One region of the Glutamicibacter sp. FR1 genome, then DNA from elsewhere that is predicted to be linked to it. Evidence: riboswitches for the same ligand, from Rfam matches in the RefSeq annotation. Region 1 holds a riboswitch; each other region holds the start of a gene.

Region 1 (5,358 bases):
CGATCTTCGATGCGGCGGCGCAGGACGGCTGGGAGCTGGGCTATGGCCCGCTTCGCCCTGAGGACCTGTACCAGGCCGACGGCGTGTGGCTGGTGTCATCGATCCGCCTGCTCACCCCGGTGCGCACCATCGATGCCAAGCCGTTGCGGCTGGACGCCGAGCTCCATGAGGAGCTCAGCGCCCTGAGCGACGCAATCCGCTAGGACCACACCAGGTTGTAGGTCCCTGCCAGCACGGCCGCAGCCATGGCGGCCGTGCCAAGCAGGATTCCGGTTGCCAGCACCATGCCATCACGCCAGGTGAAGGTGGCCGTGCGAATCCAGGTGCGCTTGGCCGTGCCGAACCCCTTGGCCTCCATCGTGGTTGCCAGCCGTCCGGCGCGGCGTATCGCCTGCACCAGCAACGCCAGCACCTGGCCGAGGGTTGCCCTGATGCGCTGGCCCACGGTGCCGAAGTTTCCGACACCGCGAGCACGCCGGGCCAGGGTGAGCGTGGTGAATTCTTCCACCATCAGCCCAAGCAATCGCATGCCTGCCAGCGCCCCGAGCACAAACCGGTGCGGGACCTTCAGCTGCTGGGACAGCGCCCCGCCCAAATCGCTGGGGTTCGTGGTGGCCAGCAGCAAGATGCACGGGATGGCCAGTGCGAAGGCGCGCAGTCCGGTGGCTATGCCGCCGGCTACCGATCCCTCGGTGATGCTGAAGGCGCCGAATTGCGCGTACACCATGCCGCTGTCCTGGCCCACCAGGGCAATGCCCCAGGCCGCGAAGATCCCGGCAAGCAGCAACGGCCACGCACGCTTGAGGAATTTCAGCAGGCTCAGCCCGGCCAGCGGGAAGAACACCACGGTCGCCAGGATAATCACCAGTGCCGAGACCCAATCCAAGGTGGTGATCAGCGGCAGCGTTGCCGCGGCCACCGCACCCAGCTTGGCCAGCGGATTGATCTTCGCCAGCCAGCTGTGCCCTACCGGCGCATCGAGCACCGGCCCTTGGCGCGGGGCATCAGCATCCGGGGTGCCGGAAGCGAGCACCAGCTGATTGGCCTGGAGCACCGAGGCAAAATGCTCATCGTGGGTGACTGCAATGATCGCAGTGCCCTGCTGCAGCTCTTCGACCAGTAACCCGGCCAGCTCCCGCCAGGTGTTCGCATCCTGCCCGAATGTCGGCTCGTCGAGGATCAGCACCTCTGGCGCGGCTGCCAAAACGGTGGCCACGGACAGCCGGCGCTTCTCTCCGCCGGAGAGCGTGAACGGATTCGCCTCAGCCAAATGCGCCAACCCCAAGCGTTCAAGCAACGCATCGACGCGCGCCTGGACCTGGGCCGGGTCGTACTTCGGCGCGTTGGCGCTGCTCGCCTGCGCACGGCTGGGTGCGAAAGCCAGCTCTTCGCGGACGCTCTGCGTCACGAACTGGTGTTCGGGCTCCTGGAAGACCGAGCCGATCCGCCCGATCAGTGCACCGGCTTTCCAAGCAAACGGGGAATTGCCCAGGCCGTCGGCCAGTTGCGCGGTGGCCGTCAGCTCACCGCTGGCCGGGGCCAGCAAACCGCCCAAGGCCAGGGCCAGCGTCGATTTGCCGGCGCCGTTCTCGCCGAGAATCACCGTGGCGGTGCCCGCCTGCACTTCCATATCCACCGCCTGGGTATGCGGCGCGGTAGCCGTGCGGGCGCAGACCAGCTGCCGCGCTTCCAGCAGCATAGCTCCGGCAAGGTTCTCGGCCGGTGCCACCTGCGGAACATATCCGGGAACCCATAGCCCGGCGGCAGCCAGCTCCTGGCGCACGGGTTCTTCGGTGTACAGCTGACGCGGATCCAGGTCGTGCGCGACTCCCCCGCCCGGTTCCAGCACGATAACCCGGTCCATATGCTCTGCCCAAGCTTCGAGCCGATGCTCGACCACAACCAGCGTGGCACCGGATAGCTTCGCGGCGTTCAGCACCGCATCGCGCAACGGCCCGATGCTCTGCGGGTCCACGTTGGCGGTCGGTTCATCGAGCAGCATGAGGCCGGGTTCCATGGCCAGGATGCCAGCCAGGGCCAAGCGCTGCTTCTGCCCGCCGGAGAGCTGCTGGGTGCGGTGGTCGAAGGACAGCGCGCCCAATCCGACCGCGTCCAGCACTTCGGGGATCCGCTGGCGGATCACGCCCGGATCCATCCCGAGGTTCTCCGCTCCGAAGGCCACATCATCGGCGACCCTGCTTTGCACGACCTGGGTTTCCGGGTCCTGCTGCATCAAGCCCACCGGGTGGCTCCGGCGGAACGCATCGTTGCCATCAATCAGCAGCTGTCCGGCAAGCTGCTGATCCTCATCGGCTTCCAGCAGCCCGGCCATTGCATGCAGCAACGTCGACTTGCCGGCACCGGATGGACCGAGCAGCAGCACCTTTTCACCGGCGTGGATCTGCAGATCCAGCCCCGAGATGGCAGGTTCCTGCCGCTCCGAGTGCTGCCAGCCGAAACCAGTTGCGGTGATTGACGCTCCGCGCTGGGTCAGCGAGGCGGCATCGGAATTGGCAACTGAACTCATTTTGCGGTTTCCAGGTGTGCACGCCGGCTCGCCAGTGCGCTCAGGGCACCGGTCTTCGCCAGTCCGCGCGTGGCCAGCCAGGACAGCAACCCGGCGATGACCAGACCGGAAACACCGGTGGCGATCACGTGGAAGATCTTCATCCCGGCGGTGTACTCGACGTAGTAGGCCAGGATGTATGCCTCGGTAATGCCGGCGAACAGGCCGGAGGACAGGCCTGCCAGAAGTGCCACGCCCAGGTTCCACTTGCGGTAGCGGAATGCCGCGAAGACCAGCTCCGCGCCCAGGCCCTGGACCAGGCCGGAGATCAGCACGGTCAACCCGTAGTGCGAGCCGAGCAGCGCTTCAACCACGGCGGCCAGCATCTCGCAGTAGATCGCGGCGCCGGGCTTGCGGATAATCAATGCGCCGAGCACCGCGGGGAACAGCCACATGCCGGTGAGCAGCGCGGTGGCTGGAGGGAAAGCCGCGAAGGCCAGCGAAAACAGGCCGTAGCCGGCACTCCATGCCCAGAAAATGACTCCTGAAGCCACGGCGATCACCGATGCCACGACGATATCGACGACACGCCAGCCGGTACGATGCTTCGAAATTGTTTCGTTCATTGTTGGTCCTCCTGTGGAAAGGAGGGGGGATGCACGGAATGAGGGCATGCTGCGCCTATCCGCATCCGAGATGCTCGACTTCCTTCGCCGGTACTAGCCGGGGCAGGTTCGAGGGTCTGCGATCCATCGCACTCTCAGCGTCCTGCGACTTCGTAGAAGTCTGACGCTCCCCTGTCGGAATAATTACTGCTCCCCCACCATACCGCAGGTATGCTGGGCAGAGGAACGATGTGTCACGAGCTTGATCGCGAGGAAAAAATGGATAAAGTGCAGAAACTTGTCACTACCGGCATCACCGTTGGCGCGGGCATGCTCGGTGGCAAGCTGGTTGATTTCATTTGGTTGAAGGCAACCGGCAGCAAGGCGCCACGCAAGGGCACCGAGGAAGCGGCTGAAGCGTCCTTCCGCCGCGCATTGGGCTTCGCGATCGTCTCGGCCCTGGTGGCAGCGATCATGCAGACCGTGGCCGACCGCAGCGCCAACAAGGTTGTTGCCAAGTTCACCAAATAGGCTTCGGCGGCAAGCCGAGAGCGGGAGCAGTTCGGCTGAACTGCTCCCGCTCTTTTCGCATTACTTGTCCTCTGGCGCTTCGGCCTTGGACATCGGTGTTGCTCCGGTGGGCGGTGCGCCATTGACCCTGTTGACCACAAGGCTGAGCTCATCGGAGAACAGGGTTTCCTTGGCCGCGTGCTTGGTGCGGTAGCCGGAACGGCCGATCATGTGGGCGGAAACCGGCGCTGTCAGCAGCTGCATGCCCCAAGCCAACGCGAGGACCGGGATGACCGCCCAGCTGCGCAGGTAGATGGCCAACCCGGCGAAGATCAGCAGGAAGCCGAGCACCTGCGGCTTGGTGGCCGCATGCATGCGGGTGAGCATGTCCGGGAAGGTCAGCAAGCCGATGCCTGCGATCAAGGACATCAGGCAGCCGAGGATCAGCAGGATGGCGACGAGGATATCGAGGAAGAGTTCCATTAGGCATTCCTCTGATCCGAGACGAAGCGCGAGACGGTCACAGAGCCGATGAAGCCGAGCATGCACGCGGCAACCACGAACAGCATGTAGTCGGTGTGCTCGTGCAGCACCATCTCCAGGCACAGGGCGGCGGAGATGATCAGCAGCATCACGTCCAGGGCAAGCACCCGGTCAAGGATTGATGGCCCCTTGGCAACCCGGATCAGGCAGGCGATGGCGCCCAGCCCGAGCATGATGCCGCAGATCCAGATGACGATATCCAGCATGTTTATCCCTTCCTCGCGACGACGTCCGGTCCGCATTCGCTCTTGATCGCCTCGTACTCGTCACGGCTGCCGATGGCCATGATCAGCCGGCGTTCGATGTCCCGGATAGCTGCCCGTGCCTTCTCCACATCCTCCTGAGACTGGATGTTGATGTAGTGCAGGTACAGGGTCGAGGAGCTGCGGTCCACGTCGATCACGAAGGATCCGGGGATCAGCGTGAGCATGTGGCCCACGGTCATCACGATCAGGTCCGAGCCGGTGCGCAGCGGGACGGCGATGATCGCGCTGCGGGTGCTCTTTCCGCGTGCCACCGCCAGCCAGGCCACGTGGACGCTGGCCGCGACAACCTGTCCGAGGAACCAGATGAACAGCTTCACGCAGTACCAGAGGTTGATCCGGCCCGAAAGGACTACCGGCGGCAGCGGGAACAGGTTCACGATCACCAGGGCAATGACCGCCCCGAAGATCATGTTCGCCAGCGAGAAGTCCTGCCAGAGGGCGCCCCAGACGAAGAGCAGCAGCAGCAAGAGCGGCCATTCCTGCTTGAGTGTCGCACGGTGGCGCACGCCGGAGGTATCCAGCGCATCGTCGATGCGCTGGTCGCGCGGTTCAAAGTTCTTGTTCGGCATCATCCCTCCAATCAGAATGGCAAGATCGAGCTGATATAAGGTTCGCGGGCGATTAGCTCAGCTGCCACCCGCTCGCAGAATTCGAAGATGGGCCCGGCGAAGACGGTCAGGCCGATGCCCGCCAGCACCAGCGAACCAGTGGCATAGCGCATGCCCCAGGGCAAGGAGTCGGCTTCCAACTGCTTGGCCAGCTTCAAGCCCAGGCGTGGGTTCTGCGCGCCGCCGGCCAGCGTCTCGCCGGCGACCTGCATCGCTTCGGCCACCAGCTCCTGGTTTGGCACCTCGGCATCGGCGGCACGGCGCCAGAACACGCGGGCCCACACGCGGATGATCGCCAGCAGGGTCAGCAAGCTGGTCAG
Region 2 (5,358 bases), 160 kb from region 1:
GTTCATCGCCGGCCACGATCGGTCGGTGGTGGGTGAAGCGCTGGTCGGCATGCACCACGCGGGAGAAGTCGATGCCGCTGGCCGGGTCGGAGATCAGCTGCGCGTCGGCCCGCTGGGCGATGATGATTGCGAAGGTCGGCGGGGCGACAACGTCGCTGTAGCCCAGCCCGCGGGCTGCCTGCACTTCGTAATGCGCCCGGTTGGCGGCTTTGGTGGCGGCGGCGAATTCGCGGATCTTCTCGCGGCCTACCTGGTAGGACTCGCCGGCAGGGTAGATGCGCCCTACCAGGTCGGGGTTGATACCCATGGGTTCTCCTGAACGTTGTTGGACGTGGCCGGGCGTGGATGCCGCTGGATACGAAATCCGGGCGCAGCTGCCCGGTCACACTGTGGAATTCTTGCGAGAGCCTAGTTCTGCCCGTCGGCGGGGCGCTTGTTGGACTGTGGCGCGGCGAGGCCGTTGTCGATGCGCCACTGGCGTGCGTCCTTGGCCCGGACGACCAGGCTGGCGATGTGGCAGAGCATGCCGATGACCATGATGCCGATCGCGATGTAGACCGTGGGCAGGGACGGAATGTTGGCGCCGATGATGGCCAGGATAATGCCCACGCCCATGATGCCCATGGCGGCGAAGACGAGCTTCTTGTAGCGGGGCGAGGCGGATTCCCAAGGAGTGTTGGTCATGGCTCAAGTCTAGTTCAGCCCGGGCCGGGAGCGCTCATTGCCGCCGGGGCATTTCCGCGTGACTCCCCCGACAACGCTCCGGCCTCAGAACAGGGCGGATTGCTCTTCCTTGAAGTCCCCGCGCTGCTCCACCACCGCGACCTCGCGGGTTTTCAGCTCGGCGGCATCCAGCAAGCGCAGGGTGGTGCCATCGCCGCTGTCGGCGAGGATGCTCTGTCCCAGCACGCCGCGGATGCGCAGGTTCACGGTGCTTCCGGGCAGGGTCGTGGTCCAGGCATGCAGCGCATGCGCATCCCAGGCGCCAATGACCGGGCGGGCGAAGGCCGGCTGCTCCCACAGCTCGTCGCGCAATTGCACGCCAAAGGTCTCCAGGCCGCGCTGCGCGCCGAGGAAGTCCCTGGCCCGGCCTGCCGCGTCGGCGTTGATCTGATCAAGCTGGGCGTAGTCCAGTTCCCAGCTGGCCAAGCCCTTGACCTTGGACTTCTGCCGCACCTGCTGGCTCAGGCCCACATGCTCGGTAACCAGGTCTTCGATCACCCGGATGGCCGCCCCGTCAGTGGCGCGGGCGACATAGCGCGCAATGACTGCGCCCTGCTGCGCCAGCCGTGTCCATTTGCTCTGGGCCGAGGTGGTGCCGACCTTGGTCGCTCCGTGGGCGAAGCTGGCGATATACAAGAAGTGCGGCTGTTCCAGGTACTTGCGTAGGCCTTCGGGGGCCTCGCCGGTCTTGTGGAAATGGTGCATGAACTTCGACTGGTCCAGCCGGCGGCAGCTCTCGCATTGGGTGCCTGTGCGCAGGGCCTTGTTCTTGGGGCATGTCAGCGCATTGCGCGAGCCGTCGGCGTTCATCGTGATGTAGCCCAGGCAGAACTTCAGTTCTCCGATCTCCAGGGCCAGTGAACGTCCCGCTTCCAGGTACTCGGTCCCCCAGGTTTCGCCGCTGCGCAGCCGGAGCATCGGAGCGGGTTCGTGTTCTGCGAAGCTGATGCCGTGGCATAGCTGCCGGGTAGCTGAAGCGAATTCCATCAGGACCTTTCTGAAGTTTCACCTCCAACGATAGTTCACTGCAGAGGGCCAGGTCCGTTGGGCAGGTTGGCCGATTCGCAAAGTCCGAAAGTTAGCTGGACGAATTCCCGTTTGGTTCTGGCCTAATTCTTAGGAGATGCCCTTAGGCTGAAACTGCACCGGAAACGTACCGCGGACCGGGCCACAATCTGTTGAGGTGATCCAGGATTTCAGTCCCATTTGATGACGAGACGCGTGCAGTGGCAATCACGGCTGCTGGAACTACCCCGTCCCCGGCCGAGTTGCAGCGATTGACGAAGGCCTTCCACCACGATTTCCAGCGCTTCATGATGGAATACCAGTTTGCGGTGGACGAAGTGCTGACCAAGGTCTCGATCTTGCGTGAAGAGTTCTTGTACTTGCACAAATACAATCCAATCGAGCACGTCAGCTCCCGGGTGAAAACTCCGGAGAGCATCATGCGCAAGGTTGCCCGCCGGGCCATCGCGCCGTCCCTTACTGCCATACGCGAGAACATCAGCGATATTGCGGGTGTGCGCATTACCTGCAGTTTCGTCAAGGACATCTATAAGGTCCTGAACACCTTGACCGCTCAAAATGACCTGAAGGTCATCCAGATCAAGGATTACATCAAGAACCCGAAGCCAAGCGGCTATAAAAGTGTCCATGCAATTGTGCAAATTCCGGTCTTCTTATCCGACGGCCCTGTCGACGTCGTAGTGGAGTTGCAAATCCGCACGATCGCCCAGGATTTCTGGGCAAGCCTGGAGCATAAAATTTTCTACAAGTACGAGGGGGAGGTTCCAGAACATCTAGTACAGGAGCTCGCCGATGCGGCAGCTGTTGCAACGAAACTCGATATGCAAATGCAACGCTTGCATACCGAAGTACACGGCCATGATGCCAATGATGCAGCAGGACAAGAGACGAATTTCGATACGAAGGCCTTCCAGGGACTGCTCTCGCTGGCACAGCAAGCCAGCACAAGGAGCCCTGAAAAGGGTGCGGACAACTAAGCGTTATTGGCTTCGAAACGACGGGTCCCTGAAGACCGCTTCGAACCCGGAAACCAAAAAAGATCCTCAGCCGAAGCTGAGGATCTTTGATTTGGTAGCGGCGCCGGGACTCGATCCCGGGACCTCACGATTATGAGTCGTGCGCTCTAACCAGCTGAGCTACGCCGCCACAAGTGAGAAACAATCCAGTAGAAGCCAAGAAAGCTTCTCACTCAGAGCCCCCTGCCGGAATCGATCCGGCGACCTCGTTCTTACCAAGAACGCGCTCTACCACTGAGCTAAGGGGGCAACGAGTAAATACTCTACACGCATTTCCCGGCAAAGAAAAATCGGCAAACCGACCTGGAAAACACCCCGAAATTTCCATAAAACCACTAGTCAAATTGAGATTAGCCACTCACCCTAGATCTTCAAGGACGAAGACTGGGACAAAAGGTGCTCGGGTGACGATGCTCACTGAGGTGTCCCTTGTGGTCAATCGCGGATTCGACCAGACGCGCAGGATAAAATCCCGAGACACTTTCCCTCGTGGCAGAACCACAGATCTCCCGCGCAAAACATAGGAGGCTCAACTCCCCCAGTCCCTCGACCCTGGGATTATGGATTACCTGGAAGGGCATCTGGCATCCGGTGCGCGGAGTCGCCACAACGCGCCGCGAAAGTAATCCAGGAGGCATGAAGCAAGCTCTCACGCGCACGGAATTCACCTAGGCAACCCGACTCCTATTTCCGTCTTGATTAGGAATATTGTGACGTCAGCAACAAATCCCCGGGAGATTTTGCAAACCTCGAAAACCTGTGTAAAGTATTTACCTGTTGCCCCCTTAGCTCAGTGGTAGAGCGCGTTCTTGGTAAGAACGAGGTCGCCGGATCGATTCCGGCAGGGGGCTCGCAATGAGAGAAGCAATCTGATTCCAGATTGCTTCTCTTTTCGTTTATCTGCCGCTCTTAGTGCCCCATCGCGCGGCCTTCGCCTCAGCCTTCGCTCGCGCTGCTTCGCCAGTCTTCTGCCACGCCGTCTTCCCCAGATTCCCGATTCGCGCTGCAAGAGGCTGATCGCTTGTACAAGCTAGCTCCTGCCGCCGGGCCAGTGCCCGCATCCTGAATTGCTGTCACCCTTCTGACCACTGGATTTGCGTTTCTTCCTCCCAAGCGTGCTAAGTTGTTCGCGACCACACGGGTGCCCTGGCAAGGGCTGAGATCGGGCTATCGCCGTCCGCGACCGTTGAACCTGTCCGGGTCATGCCGGCGAAGGAAGTGAGTTTCCCCAGTGGAACAATTTGAACAGCACCCTGCCCACACCCTTGCCTACCGCGAATCTGCGGGAATTTCTGTTCCCGTCACGCAGATCCATCTGGCAGACTCTCCCAATGGAAAGCCCAACGAGCCGCTGTCGGTGTATCGGACCAGCGGACCGGGAAGCGAACCGACCCAGGGCTTGCCGCCCTTCCGCGAGCAATGGATCCTGGAGCGCGGGGATGTGGAGACTTACGCAGGCCGCGAGCGCAATCTGCACGACGACGGGCGCTCGGCGGTCCGCCGCGGCACGGCCAGCGCGGAATGGGCTGGACGTTCAGCCCCTCCGCTGCGGGCCGTTGGCGGAGCGCGCGTAACGCAGATGCACTATGCACGTGCCGGGATCATCACCCCGGAAATGCGCTATGTGGCGCTGCGCGAGGAATGCGATGTAGAACTGGTGCGCAGCGAGCTCGCGGCCGGACGAGCCATCATCCCGGCGAACATCAACCACCCGGAATCCGAGCCGATGATCATCGGCAAGGCGTTCCTGGTCAAGATCAATGCGAATATCGGCAACTCGGCGGTGACCAGCTCCATCGCAGAAGAGGTCTCCAAGCTCCAGTGGGCCGCCAAATGGGGCGCCGACACGGTAATGGACCTGTCCACCGGAGATGACATCCACACCACCCGAGAATGGATCATCCGCAACTCCCCCGTGCCCATCGGCACCGTGCCGATCTACCAGGCGCTGGAGAAGGTCAATGGCGAAGCCAACAAGCTGACCTGGGAGATCTTCCGCGACACTGTCATCGAGCAGTGCGAGCAGGGCGTGGACTACATGACCATCCACGCTGGCGTGCTGCTGCGCTACATCCCACTGACCGCCAACCGGGTTACCGGCATGGTTTCACGCGGCGGGTCCATCATGGCCGGATGGTGCCTGGCGCACCACCAGGAGAATTTCCTCTACACCCACTTCGATGAGCTGTGCGAGATATTCGCGCAGTACGACGTCGCCTTCTCGCTGGGCGACGGGCTGCGCCCGGGCTCCATTGCGGACGCAAACGACGCAGCGCAGTTCGCCGAGCTGGATACGCTGGCCGAGTTGACCAAGCGCGCCTGGCACTACGACGTGCAGGTGATGGTCGAGGGACCGGGGCATATCCCGTTCCATCTGGTGCGCGAGAATGTGGAGCGCCAGCAGGAATTGTGCGACGGGGCCCCGTTCTACACCTTGGGCCCGCTGGTCACCGACATCGCGCCGGGCTACGACCACATCACCAGCGCCATCGGTGCCACGGAGATCGCCCGCTACGGTACCGCAATGCTCTGCTATGTCACGCCCAAGGAGCATCTGGGGCTGCCCAACCGGGATGACGTGAAGACCGGCGTG
Region 3 (5,358 bases), 300 kb from region 1:
GCCGCCGAGTTGCTATCCAGATCCTTGCCGATCTGCATGCTGATGAATTCGCGAAGGGTGATTCCTTCGTCCAGGTTCAGTTCCCGGGAATTGAACTTGATGCCAATGCTTTTCATGGGTGATGCTCCGTTCGGTCGGTGGTCTGGGTCGCTGTGGCGAAGCGGTGTGGATTCACAGCCTGATGCAAGGGGTGCGTTCCATTTCCGTGAATAAGATCAGCGGTAAGTGTTGCGCCCAGCGGAGCCAGCAGCACTCCGTGCCGGGAGTATCCGGTGCTAAGCACCAGGCCCGGGTCAATGCGCCCCAGCAGCGGACGGTCATCAGGTGTGGCGGGACGGGCCCGGGCAGTTGCCTCGTTCAACGTGCAGTCGCTGATGCCGGGGATGAGCTTTCGTGCATTGTCCAGCAGTAGGTGCATGGCTCCGATGTTCACTGCAGGCTGGCGGTCTTCCCGGACGCTGGCTCCAAGAACGAGGCTGCCGTCCTTTCTCGGCACGAGATACACCGGCTCCCGGTGCACAATGCCGCGGATGGTCCGGGTGATCAATGGCGGACCAGCTGGCCCCTGGATCCGGAGAATATCTCCGTAGACGGGGCGCACCGGCACCCGGTCCAGGCCGTCAATGGTGCCCAGCCCGTTGGCCACGATGGTTTGATCCGCTTCGAGGATCTTGCCCGATGCGGTGCGTACCGCGGTGGTTCGGCTTCCGTCGCTCACCAGCGCCTGCGCCCGCTCCTCGATCAGGCGGCCACGCAGGTGATCAAGCAGGATTTTGACGACTGACCGTGGGTCGACTTGGTGGTCATCTTGGCATAGGACTGCGCCTGCTATATTCGCGGCCAAGGCTGGTTCGAGTTTGCGGGCTTGGCTGGGCAAGAGCTTTTCCGCTGACAGGCCGAGGGAAGCTTGCAGTTCGGCCAGCTCATGCAGGGCTTCGCGGTCAGCCGGTTCGGCCGCGACGACGAGGGTTGAGTTCTGCAGGTAGTCCGGGCGTTGCCCGGTCATGGATTCGATGCGCTCAATGAACTTTGGATAGGCGGCATTCGAGGCGGCAAGCAGCTCGTGAAGCGGGCCATGGCCCCAGACCGTTTCAGCTGCCGGGGCCAGCATTCCGGCCGCCGCGTAGCTTGCACCTTGGCCTGGTGCTGGATCGATGAGGGTGGCAGTATGTCCCCGCGATTCCAGTTCGAACGCGACGGACAGGCCGATGATTCCGGCGCCAACAATATTCACATGCACGAGGGCACGCATCCTTCCTACGGCGGCATGACCCGCATCAGGTGTAGCGGTCGGCTCGGTGCCCTCTCAGCCTGGTCGATTACAGGCTCCCGCGGAGTACTGCGATTATAGGCATGATCCAGCTCATAAAGTCGAACTGGAGCAACCGCAGCTCCGTCATCTTCTGTGATGTACTAGTTGACATGGCATCTCATGACTTCCCCCGCGTGCTTCCCCAGGGATCTGCGTTGTCCAACACGATCATTTCGTTGGAGCAGGAGCTCTTGGAAACCAACCAGCGCCATAGCCGCAGGCAATTGGAACGGTACTTGCATCCGCAGTTCTCCGAAGTGGGTGCCAGCGGCCGTGTCTACGATCGCGAGTCGATCATTGCCCAGCTGGACCAGGAGCCGGAAGTGGATTCTGGATCTCGGGAAGTCGGGAGCCCCGTGGCGATCCAGGTTGCCGATCAAGCGGTGCTTCTGCGCTGGAGGTTGCCCTCGGCATCCGCCAGCGAGCGCAGTTCGCTGTGGATCCATGAGCAGGATCGCTGGCAGCTGTTCTTCCATCAGGGCACGCCCGCTGCGCGGCAGCTTTCTTTTGCAGAACCCAGCAAGGCCGCACCTGTCGACGACGATTTCTCAGTTCGCAGGCTGCGCCAATCGGATGCCGAAGCCGTTTTCGAAGCCTTTTCCTCCAATGCCGATATGGAACGCCAAGGAGATGCCGACACTCCGGAAAAAGCCGCATCGTACGTGCGTTCCCTGATGGAGGCCGGCGAACGGCAGCAGGCTTTCGCCATCGCCTATCGAGACCGGCTGGTCGGTTTGGTCTGCGGTACTGTCGATCCAGACAATCAGAATGCATGGGTTTGGTATTGGATGAACCAGGACTACCGCGGGAGGTCTCTGGCCACTCGCGCAGTGGCAACTTTGGTGAACCACCTGTTTGGCGAGCTAGGTCTGTACCGTTTGGAATTAGGACTTCGGGCGAATAATCCTGGATCGAAGCGTGTAGCCGAAAGCAACGGGTTCCTGCGCGAGGGTGTCGAGCGCGGTAAGTTCCTGGTTGATGGAGAACGCATTGACGTGTACGCCTACGCGCGGTTGCGGACTGATCAGGTCCCGGATGTAGTGCCGTTGCCGTGGAGCACGCAGCCGTAGCTTGGCGGGCAACAAAAAAGTCGCGGAATCCGGTTTCGGGTTCCGCGACTTTTTATCTGTCCCTCAGGTTTAGTGATATTGGCTAGATGCCTGGAGTTGATGCCGGTGGCGTCGAATCCGGGCCGTCGGTATCCTGATTGGCCTCGATCTTTTTCAGTGTGCGAGCCGCAGCATCGCGGCCACCAAGTCCAAAGGCCAGAGCCGCAGCCAAAGCCGCGCCAATGACGATTGCTCCGAAGGCCATATTGATGATCGAGTCGGCGATACCCATGTACTTCAAGCCCATTGCTACGAACAACGCAATTGCCGTGTAGCGGATGATCTTTGAAGCGGTTGTGTCGCCCAAGAAGCGGCCAATGACGTTGGCGATGACGAAACCTGCGGCGATAATTGCTGCGCCGAAGAGAATCTTGCCGCCCAAGGCCAGAATTTCATTGAGGATGTTGGTAATCGCCGGGAAGTTCAGCATCTGGGCTGCCATCACGCCGAAGAACAGCACGATGGCAATCTTGACGATGCCAGCGATGATTCCCGAAGCGCTCTTTCCTTCGGGAACTACGCCCCATTGGGCAACAACAGAGTCGGCGCCTACCCCGTGAAGGGTTGATTCAAGCAGCTGGCCTACGAACTTGGCAATCAGAATACCGACTGCCAACAGCACCAAGGCCATGATGACCTGAGGAATCGCAGTGAAGACCAACTGCAGCATCTGCTGGGCAGGGTCCGAAATTGCCGCGATACCCAAGACCTGCAGTGCCGAAATGGCAACGACGAGCAGGATCAAGGCGAAGACGATGTTGGCAATGATGTCAACGATCTTCGCTTGGGATTCTCGGGACTGTACTTCGTCTACCGGTTCATTGCGTGGGGTAAGTTTGCGGACCAGCCCGCTGAAGTCGACAGTTCCCAAACCGGTCTTCAGCAGCTGGCGAACGATATTCGCGATCACGTAGCCGATGAAGAAGATGAAGCCCGCACCAATGAGGTTGGGGATGAAAGCCATGACGCCGCCGAGCAGGCCCTGCACCGGCGATAGCACTTCAGATAGCGCGAATACTTGCAGGATTGCCACGAGGCCGAATAGCCAGACGATCAAACCCGCGACCTTGCCCAGAGATTGGCCTATTTGCTCTCCGTCGTTGCCCTGCTTCTGCAGGAACTTCACCCTGGTCACCAATTTGGCGGCAGCCCACCGAACGATGCGCGCTAGAAGCCACGTAATGATGAGGATGATTAGCGCGATGCCAACCTTTTGTAGCATCGACGCCCAGTCGATATTGCCTAAAACGTTCTCAGACTGCATTGCTGCTCCTTCAACGTAGGGACAATCTGACCCTACGATGAAGGTTCTCTCCTGACTAGGGCAAAGACCCGTACTGCCAGCTTGAATCGATGGACTTTCGTACCCCGAATTGCGGATGCATGATTCATTCACGCTGGATTCAACGTTTTTCGAACAATCAAGCCATAATCACAACTGATTCACGCAATGTTGGGAAATTCGTGTCGCGCTCAAATCCGTGAATTGCCTTGCAGGCTGTTGCGGAGTCAGCCATTGGCCATTATCAATCTGGGATTCGCACGAAATGCATCAGGCCTGGTTGATGACTTCGCTCTGCACTGAGGCACCTAGCTCAACTGTGCGGGAAACCGTGCAGTACTTGTCATGGGATAGCTTGACGATGCGTTCAACCATGCCGGCCGCTTTGCGCCCCTCCTCGGTATCGGGGAACTTCAAATCAAAGCCAAGGCGGATGTCTTCCATTCGGCTAGCCGAGTCCTCGGAGACCTTGTAGCCGCTCGCCTTGACTTCGAAGTTCTCAGGTTCGCTTCTGCGGGTAGTCGCCACATCAACATCGATCGCTGAGCACCCGGCAATGGCGGCCAGCAGAAGCTCCACCGGCGTCAGCAGCCCTTCGCCTTGGCCGAATTCCAGGCTGGCGCCGGATTCCAGGCTGGTGGCCTGGTACTTGCGTGATTCAACGCGTTTGATGCTGACTTCCCGGATTTCACGGCTATTTTCACTCATGGAACTATGGTGCCACGATTCGGGGCAAAGATTCTGTGTGGCGCAACGTGATCCGTTCCGGCACCAGTTCTGGACCACCGTCGACTGCCAAGAAGCCGCAGTCGCTAAAGAATGAAATGGCAGGCTGGCGCTGGCTATCCAGATGCACACTGATGCCAGGAGTGTGCGCGACGATTTCGTCCAGCAGGATACGGCCCACACCATTGTGGCGATCGCTGTGCCGCACCCAGAGCAGCTCAATGCGTGTATCGCTCCAGGCTGCGAAGCCCGTGATGCGCTGGCCTTGCTGGGCGATTCTGACGGTCACCGACTGGCTATAGATTGCTTCCAGGGCGGTTGCCACTGCATCAATGTCTGCAGCAGAGAGGAAGTCCCCCCGGCGTTCCACCGAACTGCGCCAGATATCCAATAGGTCAGGCACTTCATCAATGCTCGCCAACTCGCGCAGCACGAGAGCTTCATCCATGCCAAGTTCCTTCTTGCTCAGGCAAAACCGTAGTTGCTGCTTCGAAATGTAGCCGGATGCCGGCATTTCCTCAAGTCGCAATCGAGCGTTGCGCGTCATCGGGTTGGACCTTGCTTCCGGTTCAAGATTGTTCCTGCAAGCCGCCGGTACGTTGCGCCCAGTCCCGCAATTCGTCCAAGACCCGTTCGTGCTGCTCGAGGTGCACGTTATGGCCCGCTTGTTCAAGCACGCGGAGCTTCATCAGGGGATACCGGTGGACGAGCCGCTCGGGATCCAGGTATCCGGTGACATGGTCCTGCTTCCCGCACACGATCGTGACCGGAATATCCAGCTGGCTTTCGCGCTCGACGGGCAGCGGGTCAAGGAAGTACCGCCGTGACAGCTTGGCCATGGCGCGCAAGTTCGCGCAGTCCAACCCGGGCAGCACCCACTGCGCGAACTTCCGCCATGCTTCAGGTGTTTGAACCACTGCTACGTCAGA
Region 4 (5,358 bases), 830 kb from region 1:
GAGAACTTGGCCTCGGTGGCGCTCTTGCCCAGGTCTTCAGCCAGGGCCTGGACAAAGTCTTCCAGATGCTCGTCGAGCATCTTTTCCAGGGCCTTGAGCTGCTGCAGGCGGAAGCGTCGCGGATGCGTGATCCGGGTGTCAGCGGAACGCCGCAAATGGCTCAGAACTGTTGCGATGCGTGATGGATGCTCGTCCACCGGAGGTGCGGAATCGCCGACCGGTTCGGGCAACGGCGTGGAAGTAAACAGACCCATGTTTTGAGCGTACGGCAACGAGGCGGATATTCACTGATTAATTCACGAAGGGATTCAATATGTATCAAATAGTTGATACATTAATGGCCATGAGCCAGATCCCGGCGAGCGCCATATCCATCGCTTTCGTTGGCGCAGTCATTTACCTGTGGTTGCGCTCCGTGGCGCATCGGCGTGAGGCACCGGCCATCGTCCGCGCCCAGTCGCACTCATTCTGGTGCGCATTGATCGCATTCTTCGCTTCGACTTCGTGGGATCTGCCTGAGACGTGGCGCATTCCTATGAACGGGACCGATTCGAGTTCGGTTTTCGCTGCAGCTCTCTCGCCGGGAATCTGGATTCTTCTCGTTTACCTCATTGGCTTGTTCACCTGGCCCAAGGAACTCCAGCCGGTGCGCACCGCCTCACTTGAGGCGCGCACCCTGGCGACGCCGTTCCCGAGGTCCCTGGGGATTTTCGTCGCGCTGTTGCTTCTGGCCGCGGTGGGATTGCTGTGGCCGGCCTCCCGCGTCGAAGGGAGCGTTGGCATCCCGGAGTCGGAAACCACTATGTTCGATTCTGATGGCAGCTACTCCTACACCTCTGCGGGCCCAACCGATGGCCTGCTGCCCGGAAACCAAATGCTCCCGGTCTTCATCGTGGCTCTGGCAGGTATCGTCGTGGCCGCCGGAGTGATTGCAGCAGTGATCCTGAACCGGCGCCCCTTGGCCGGCATCACCGCCGAAGACAACCAGGCCTTGCGCACGGTATGGCTCAACCGGTTGCTGCGCAATACCGGTATCGTGCTGCTGGCATTTTGCGTATCGGTGGCCAATTACTCGCAAGGCTATTCAACCGGTGGACCGTACGAGTTATTGAACTATGGCGCCCTTGCGGTGGCTCTTACGCTGTTCTTCTGGGGCCCGCGCACCACATTCTCGGCTCACTCCACCATCAGGGAACGGACCGCCTTCTCGCGATTGCGAGATCAGCTCTTCGCATTGCAATACACCACGGCTACCCTTGCATTGCTCGCCGTTGCCATCGGCTGGTCATTCCTACCCGTGGATGAGGAATTCCGGATGCCGACCAATGAACGAACTACGTGGATCCTGGTGCTCTTTGCCGGTGCGGCATTGCTCTACATCATGCTCAATACGCTGTATCTGGGCTACGCCAGCAAGGTGGCTCGGCAGGCGAGTGCAGCACCAAAGCATCATGCACCCCTGCCCTTGTGGTCCTACATCGCCGCTGGCTTGCTGGTTGCCATCTGCGCTTTCCTGCTATTGGATCCACCGCTGGAGACGCTTTGGGGGTTCGCTCCTCCGAACCGGGGACTAGTCATCGGGCTGTTGCTGCTGCTTGCGGCGGCGCATATGGGCTTCATCTGGTCCTGCCGCCGGGCGACTATTCCCTGGGCCGTCTCGCCAGCTGAAGAAATCTGGTATCGGCGGGTTCTGGAGCTGCGGTCGATGCGCGTTGCCACCAGCGCTGTGCTTGCCATGCTGCTGATTGGCTACGGCTTCCCAGCAGGCCTGGGGCTGTTTGCACTTCTGGTCTTCGTTGTCCCAGCGGTGATTTTTCTGGAGCGTCCTGGTACCGCGATGGTGCGTGCACAGCAGCCGACAGCAGCATCATGAGCACGCAAATCAGTGTCGACCTCGCGGCGGCCACTGCACCCTACGAGCAGATCCGCTTGCAGATCGCCTCGCTGATCACCCTGGGAGAATTGCCCGCAGGCAGCAAGCTACCCACCGTGCGCGCACTGGCCACCGACCTCGGTGTTGCTGCCGGAACGGTAGCGCGCGCCTACAAGGAACTGGAAGCCGAAGGTCTGATCACCTCTCGGCGGCGAGCCGGCACAGTGGTCAACGAACGGCTTCGGCCGGTGGATGCCAGCGAAGACCTGCTGGCCGCGGTGGATCACCTCTGGGCGCTGGCGGCGGCCCAGCAGGTCGATGCGGCCACGCTCAAGGCCTTGGTGGCGCGGCGCGAGCGTAAGTAACTTGTCCTTGGAACCGCTTGTGCGTACGCTCTATGGCAGTGACACGGGGTGTCGGAACAACCGACTGAGATGAGACCCGTTGAACCTGATCTAGTTCACGCTAGCGGAGGGATGTCGCATGGCTTTGCATGCAGTTGCCCAAGAATACCGGCAACAATCACCTTTGGTTTTCTGCCTGACCAACACCGTCGTAGCAAATTTCACCGCCAATGCCCTGCTGGCATCCGGCGCGTCCCCGGCCATGACGGATCTGCCCGGAGAGGCCGGCCCCTTCGCAAAGGCGGCTTCCGCCGTCTTGGTGAATCTGGGAACTCCGAGCACCGAGCAGCTGGCCGCCATGGAAGAAGCCGTGCAATCGGCGAGCGCAGCAGGCACCCCATGGATCCTTGATCCGGTGGCGGTCGGCGCCCTGCCGGTGCGCACGGATTTCGCGCGGCGCATTGCCCGGCAACGCCCGGCCCTGATTCGCGGCAACGCCTCGGAAATCCTGGCCCTGGCCGGACGGCAATCGGCTTCACGCGGTGTCGATGCCTTGGATGACGTCTCTGCCGCCTTGGCGGCTGGACGCGAGCTGGCCGAGCGGCATGACTGCGTGGTGGCCATTTCCGGCCAGTCCGATGCCATCATCGATGCCACGCGGACGGTCCTGGTGCACACCAACGGAATCGGCTTGACGCGGATCACCGGCGGCGGTTGCGCGTTGGGCGCGTTCTGCGCCGGCATGATTGCGGTCCACGATGACCCGTTCGAGGCCGCCATCGCGGCCCACGGCTTCTACGGGCTGGCCGCTGAAAAGGCCCTGGAGAACAGCACAGGTCCGGGCAGCTTCGCCGTCGCATTCATTGATGCGCTGTCCGCAACCGATCCAGAAGAACTTAAGACTTTGAAGCACGAGGAACTGAACCATGCATAATTACGGAGCCTACCTGGTAGCCAATACTGCCAGCTGCACCCCGCGCAGCACCCTGGAAGTGATCGAAGGCGCCGTCGCCGGAGGAATCCAGTGGATCCAGCTGCGCGCCAAGGATGAAACCGCCCGGGAATTCTTCGAGCTGGCCTGCGCGGCCGCCAAGCTCACCGAGGGCAAGGCCCAGTTGCTGATCAATGACCGCATCGATGTCTACCTCGCGGCGCGGGCTGCCGGCGCAGCCGTGAACGGCATCCATATCGGGCAAAAGGATGTGCCGGTGCAGTTGGCCCGGCAGATCATCGGCGAAGGTATCATCGGACTGAGCGCTTCCAGCGATGAGCAACTGGCCCAGGCGAACAAGGACGCCGCGGTCATCGACTATCTCGGTGTGGGGGCCGTCCGCGCCACCCCGACGAAGAAGGACCATCCCACTCCCCTGGGCCTCGACGGCTTTGCGCGTGCCACGACGCTGGCCTCACTGCCCTGCGTGGCAATCGGTGCCATTACCCACGAGGACGCGGCGGCCATCCGTGCCGGCGGCGGAGCGGGCATGGCAGTGGTCCGCGCCATCTGCAATGCAGAGGATCCGCAGCAGGCCAGCGCGCAGCTCGTTTCGGCATGGGAGGCCGCCAAATGAACATCTTGTCCATCGCAGGATCCGATCCTTCCGGTGGCGCCGGAATCCAGGCGGATCTGAAGGCCATTGCCGCCAACGGCGGCTACGGAATGTGCGTGATCACCGCCTTGACCGCGCAGAACACCCATGGGGTGTCCGGAGTGCAGGCGATCAGCGGCGATTTCGTCCTCGCCCAGCTTGAAGCCATCAGCGCGGATATCCGCATCGATGCAATCAAGATCGGGATGCTCGCCAACGCCGAGGTGATCCGCGCAGTCACCGGCTGGCTGGAAACCGTGGATGCTCCGGTAGTCCTGGACCCGGTCATGGTGGCCACCAGCGGAGACCGCCTGCTCGATGGCGAAGCGGCGCTCGATTCGCTGCTGGACCGGGCCACGGTGATCACCCCGAACCTGCTGGAACTGGCCAGCCTGCTGCGCGAGCCGGTAGCCGCATCATGGGACGAGGTGCTGCGCCAGGCCCAGCGCCTGGCGGCCAAGCACGATGCCCTGGTGCTGGCCAAGGGCGGGCATCTGGCCGGGGCGGTCTGCCCCGACGCGCTGGTAGCAGCGGACAGGGTGCGCTGCGAGCTGCACGGTGCGCGCCATGCCACCAAGAACACCCACGGCACCGGCTGCACCCTCTCCAGCGCCCTGGCCACCCGCTTCGCTGCCACCGGAGACTGGACCGCCGCGTTGGAGCAGTCCAAGGCGTATCTGTCAGCGGCAATTGCGGCGGCCGACCAGCTGCAGGTGGGCAGCGGGCACGGCCCGGTCAACCACTTCGCCGGGTTCTTCGCCGGCGCTGATCCGATGGCCGGCTGGTGGGAGGACATCGCGGGCCTGCGTGCGGGCATCGACGAGCTGGCGTTCATCATGCAGCTGGCCGACGGCAGCCTGGAACGCGAGAAGTTCGAGTACTACCTGGCCCAGGACGCCCTGTACCTGCAGCGCTACGCCCAGGTGCTGGCGCAGGCCAGCGCGCTGGCCCCGGACCTGGATGCGCAGCGCTTCTGGGCCAAGGGCGCCGGTCAGATCCTCGAGGGCGAGCTGCAGCTGCACCGCAGCCACCTAGTGGAAGGGCTGGCGAACCCTTCGGCGACCACACTGAACTACGTGAACCACCTGTCCTCCTGCACCGGGAGCTATGCGGAGCTGATCGCCGCAATCCTGCCGTGCTACTGGCTCTACCAGGACATCGGCAAGCGGCTGGCGGCGGCCAACCATGCCGGGCACCCCTACGGCGACTGGCTGGAGACCTATTCTTCCCCGGAATTCGACGAGGCCACCGCCCAGGCGATCGAGATGGTGCGCACCGCGTGGACGCTGGCCGACCCGGCGCTGCGCGAGAAAATGCGCCAGGCGTTCCTGCGTTCCAGCGAGCACGAGCTGGCGTTCTTCGCGCAGGCCCACGAGAACCAAGTAGAATTCTCTACGGCCTGAAACCCGCAGGGCCGGGAAGAGGAATCATGAGTTGGAGCATCCACGGCAACGGCAAGACCATCACCGAAGGCGAGGTAGTTGCCCCGGATGAGCGGCTGCATTGGCCGCAGACCGTTTCCATCGGCGCCCAGCACATCCTGGCGATGTTCGGC

What was found. Region 1 has a riboswitch for thiamine pyrophosphate ahead of ACLQ8T_RS12630 (ECF transporter S component). Riboswitches for the same ligand answer to the same signal wherever they lie in the genome.
Region 2: another riboswitch for thiamine pyrophosphate. It lies ahead of thiC (phosphomethylpyrimidine synthase ThiC); the one in region 1 lies ahead of ACLQ8T_RS12630 (ECF transporter S component).
Region 3: another riboswitch for thiamine pyrophosphate. It lies ahead of thiO (glycine oxidase ThiO); the one in region 1 lies ahead of ACLQ8T_RS12630 (ECF transporter S component).
Region 4: another riboswitch for thiamine pyrophosphate. It lies ahead of thiM (hydroxyethylthiazole kinase); the one in region 1 lies ahead of ACLQ8T_RS12630 (ECF transporter S component).

Annotation. Positions count from the first base shown of each region.
Region 1 is NZ_CP178602.1:2,622,867-2,628,224, forward strand. It holds gene ACLQ8T_RS12620 (aminodeoxychorismate lyase) at 1-203, shown strand, start outside; gene ACLQ8T_RS12625 (ATP-binding cassette domain-containing protein) at 200-2,527, opposite strand; gene ACLQ8T_RS12630 (ECF transporter S component) at 2,524-3,132, opposite strand; TPP riboswitch at 3,195-3,315, opposite strand; gene ACLQ8T_RS12635 (DUF4235 domain-containing protein) at 3,391-3,642, shown strand; gene mnhG (monovalent cation/H(+) antiporter subunit G) at 3,703-4,104, opposite strand; gene ACLQ8T_RS12645 (monovalent cation/H+ antiporter complex subunit F) at 4,104-4,370, opposite strand; gene ACLQ8T_RS12650 (Na+/H+ antiporter subunit E) at 4,373-5,002, opposite strand; gene ACLQ8T_RS12655 (Na+/H+ antiporter subunit D) at 5,011-5,358, opposite strand, start outside.
Region 2 is NZ_CP178602.1:2,466,468-2,471,825, forward strand. It holds gene ACLQ8T_RS11910 (MaoC family dehydratase N-terminal domain-containing protein) at 1-307, opposite strand, end outside; gene ACLQ8T_RS11915 (hypothetical protein) at 409-684, opposite strand; gene ACLQ8T_RS11920 (DUF2797 domain-containing protein) at 769-1,710, opposite strand; gene ACLQ8T_RS11925 (GTP pyrophosphokinase family protein) at 1,950-2,726, shown strand; tRNA gene ACLQ8T_RS11930 (tRNA-Met) at 2,819-2,895, opposite strand; tRNA gene ACLQ8T_RS11935 (tRNA-Thr) at 2,943-3,014, opposite strand; tRNA gene ACLQ8T_RS11940 (tRNA-Thr) at 3,545-3,616, shown strand; TPP riboswitch at 3,893-4,000, shown strand; gene thiC (phosphomethylpyrimidine synthase ThiC) at 3,997-5,358, shown strand, end outside.
Region 3 is NZ_CP178602.1:2,318,278-2,323,635, forward strand. It holds gene thiS (sulfur carrier protein ThiS) at 1-116, opposite strand, end outside; gene thiO (glycine oxidase ThiO) at 113-1,240, opposite strand; TPP riboswitch at 1,238-1,343, opposite strand; gene ACLQ8T_RS11140 (GNAT family N-acetyltransferase) at 1,423-2,382, shown strand; gene ACLQ8T_RS11145 (mechanosensitive ion channel) at 2,465-3,685, opposite strand; gene ACLQ8T_RS11150 (OsmC family protein) at 3,974-4,411, opposite strand; gene ACLQ8T_RS11155 (GNAT family N-acetyltransferase) at 4,416-4,976, opposite strand; gene ACLQ8T_RS11160 (alpha/beta fold hydrolase) at 4,999-5,358, opposite strand, start outside.
Region 4 is NZ_CP178602.1:47,140-52,497, reverse strand. It holds gene ACLQ8T_RS00280 (aldehyde dehydrogenase family protein) at 1-254, opposite strand, end outside; gene ACLQ8T_RS00275 (hypothetical protein) at 344-1,873, shown strand; gene ACLQ8T_RS00270 (GntR family transcriptional regulator) at 1,870-2,238, shown strand; TPP riboswitch at 2,273-2,367, shown strand; gene thiM (hydroxyethylthiazole kinase) at 2,357-3,151, shown strand; gene thiE (thiamine phosphate synthase) at 3,144-3,785, shown strand; gene thiD (bifunctional hydroxymethylpyrimidine kinase/phosphomethylpyrimidine kinase) at 3,782-5,206, shown strand; gene ACLQ8T_RS00250 (uracil-xanthine permease family protein) at 5,233-5,358, shown strand, end outside.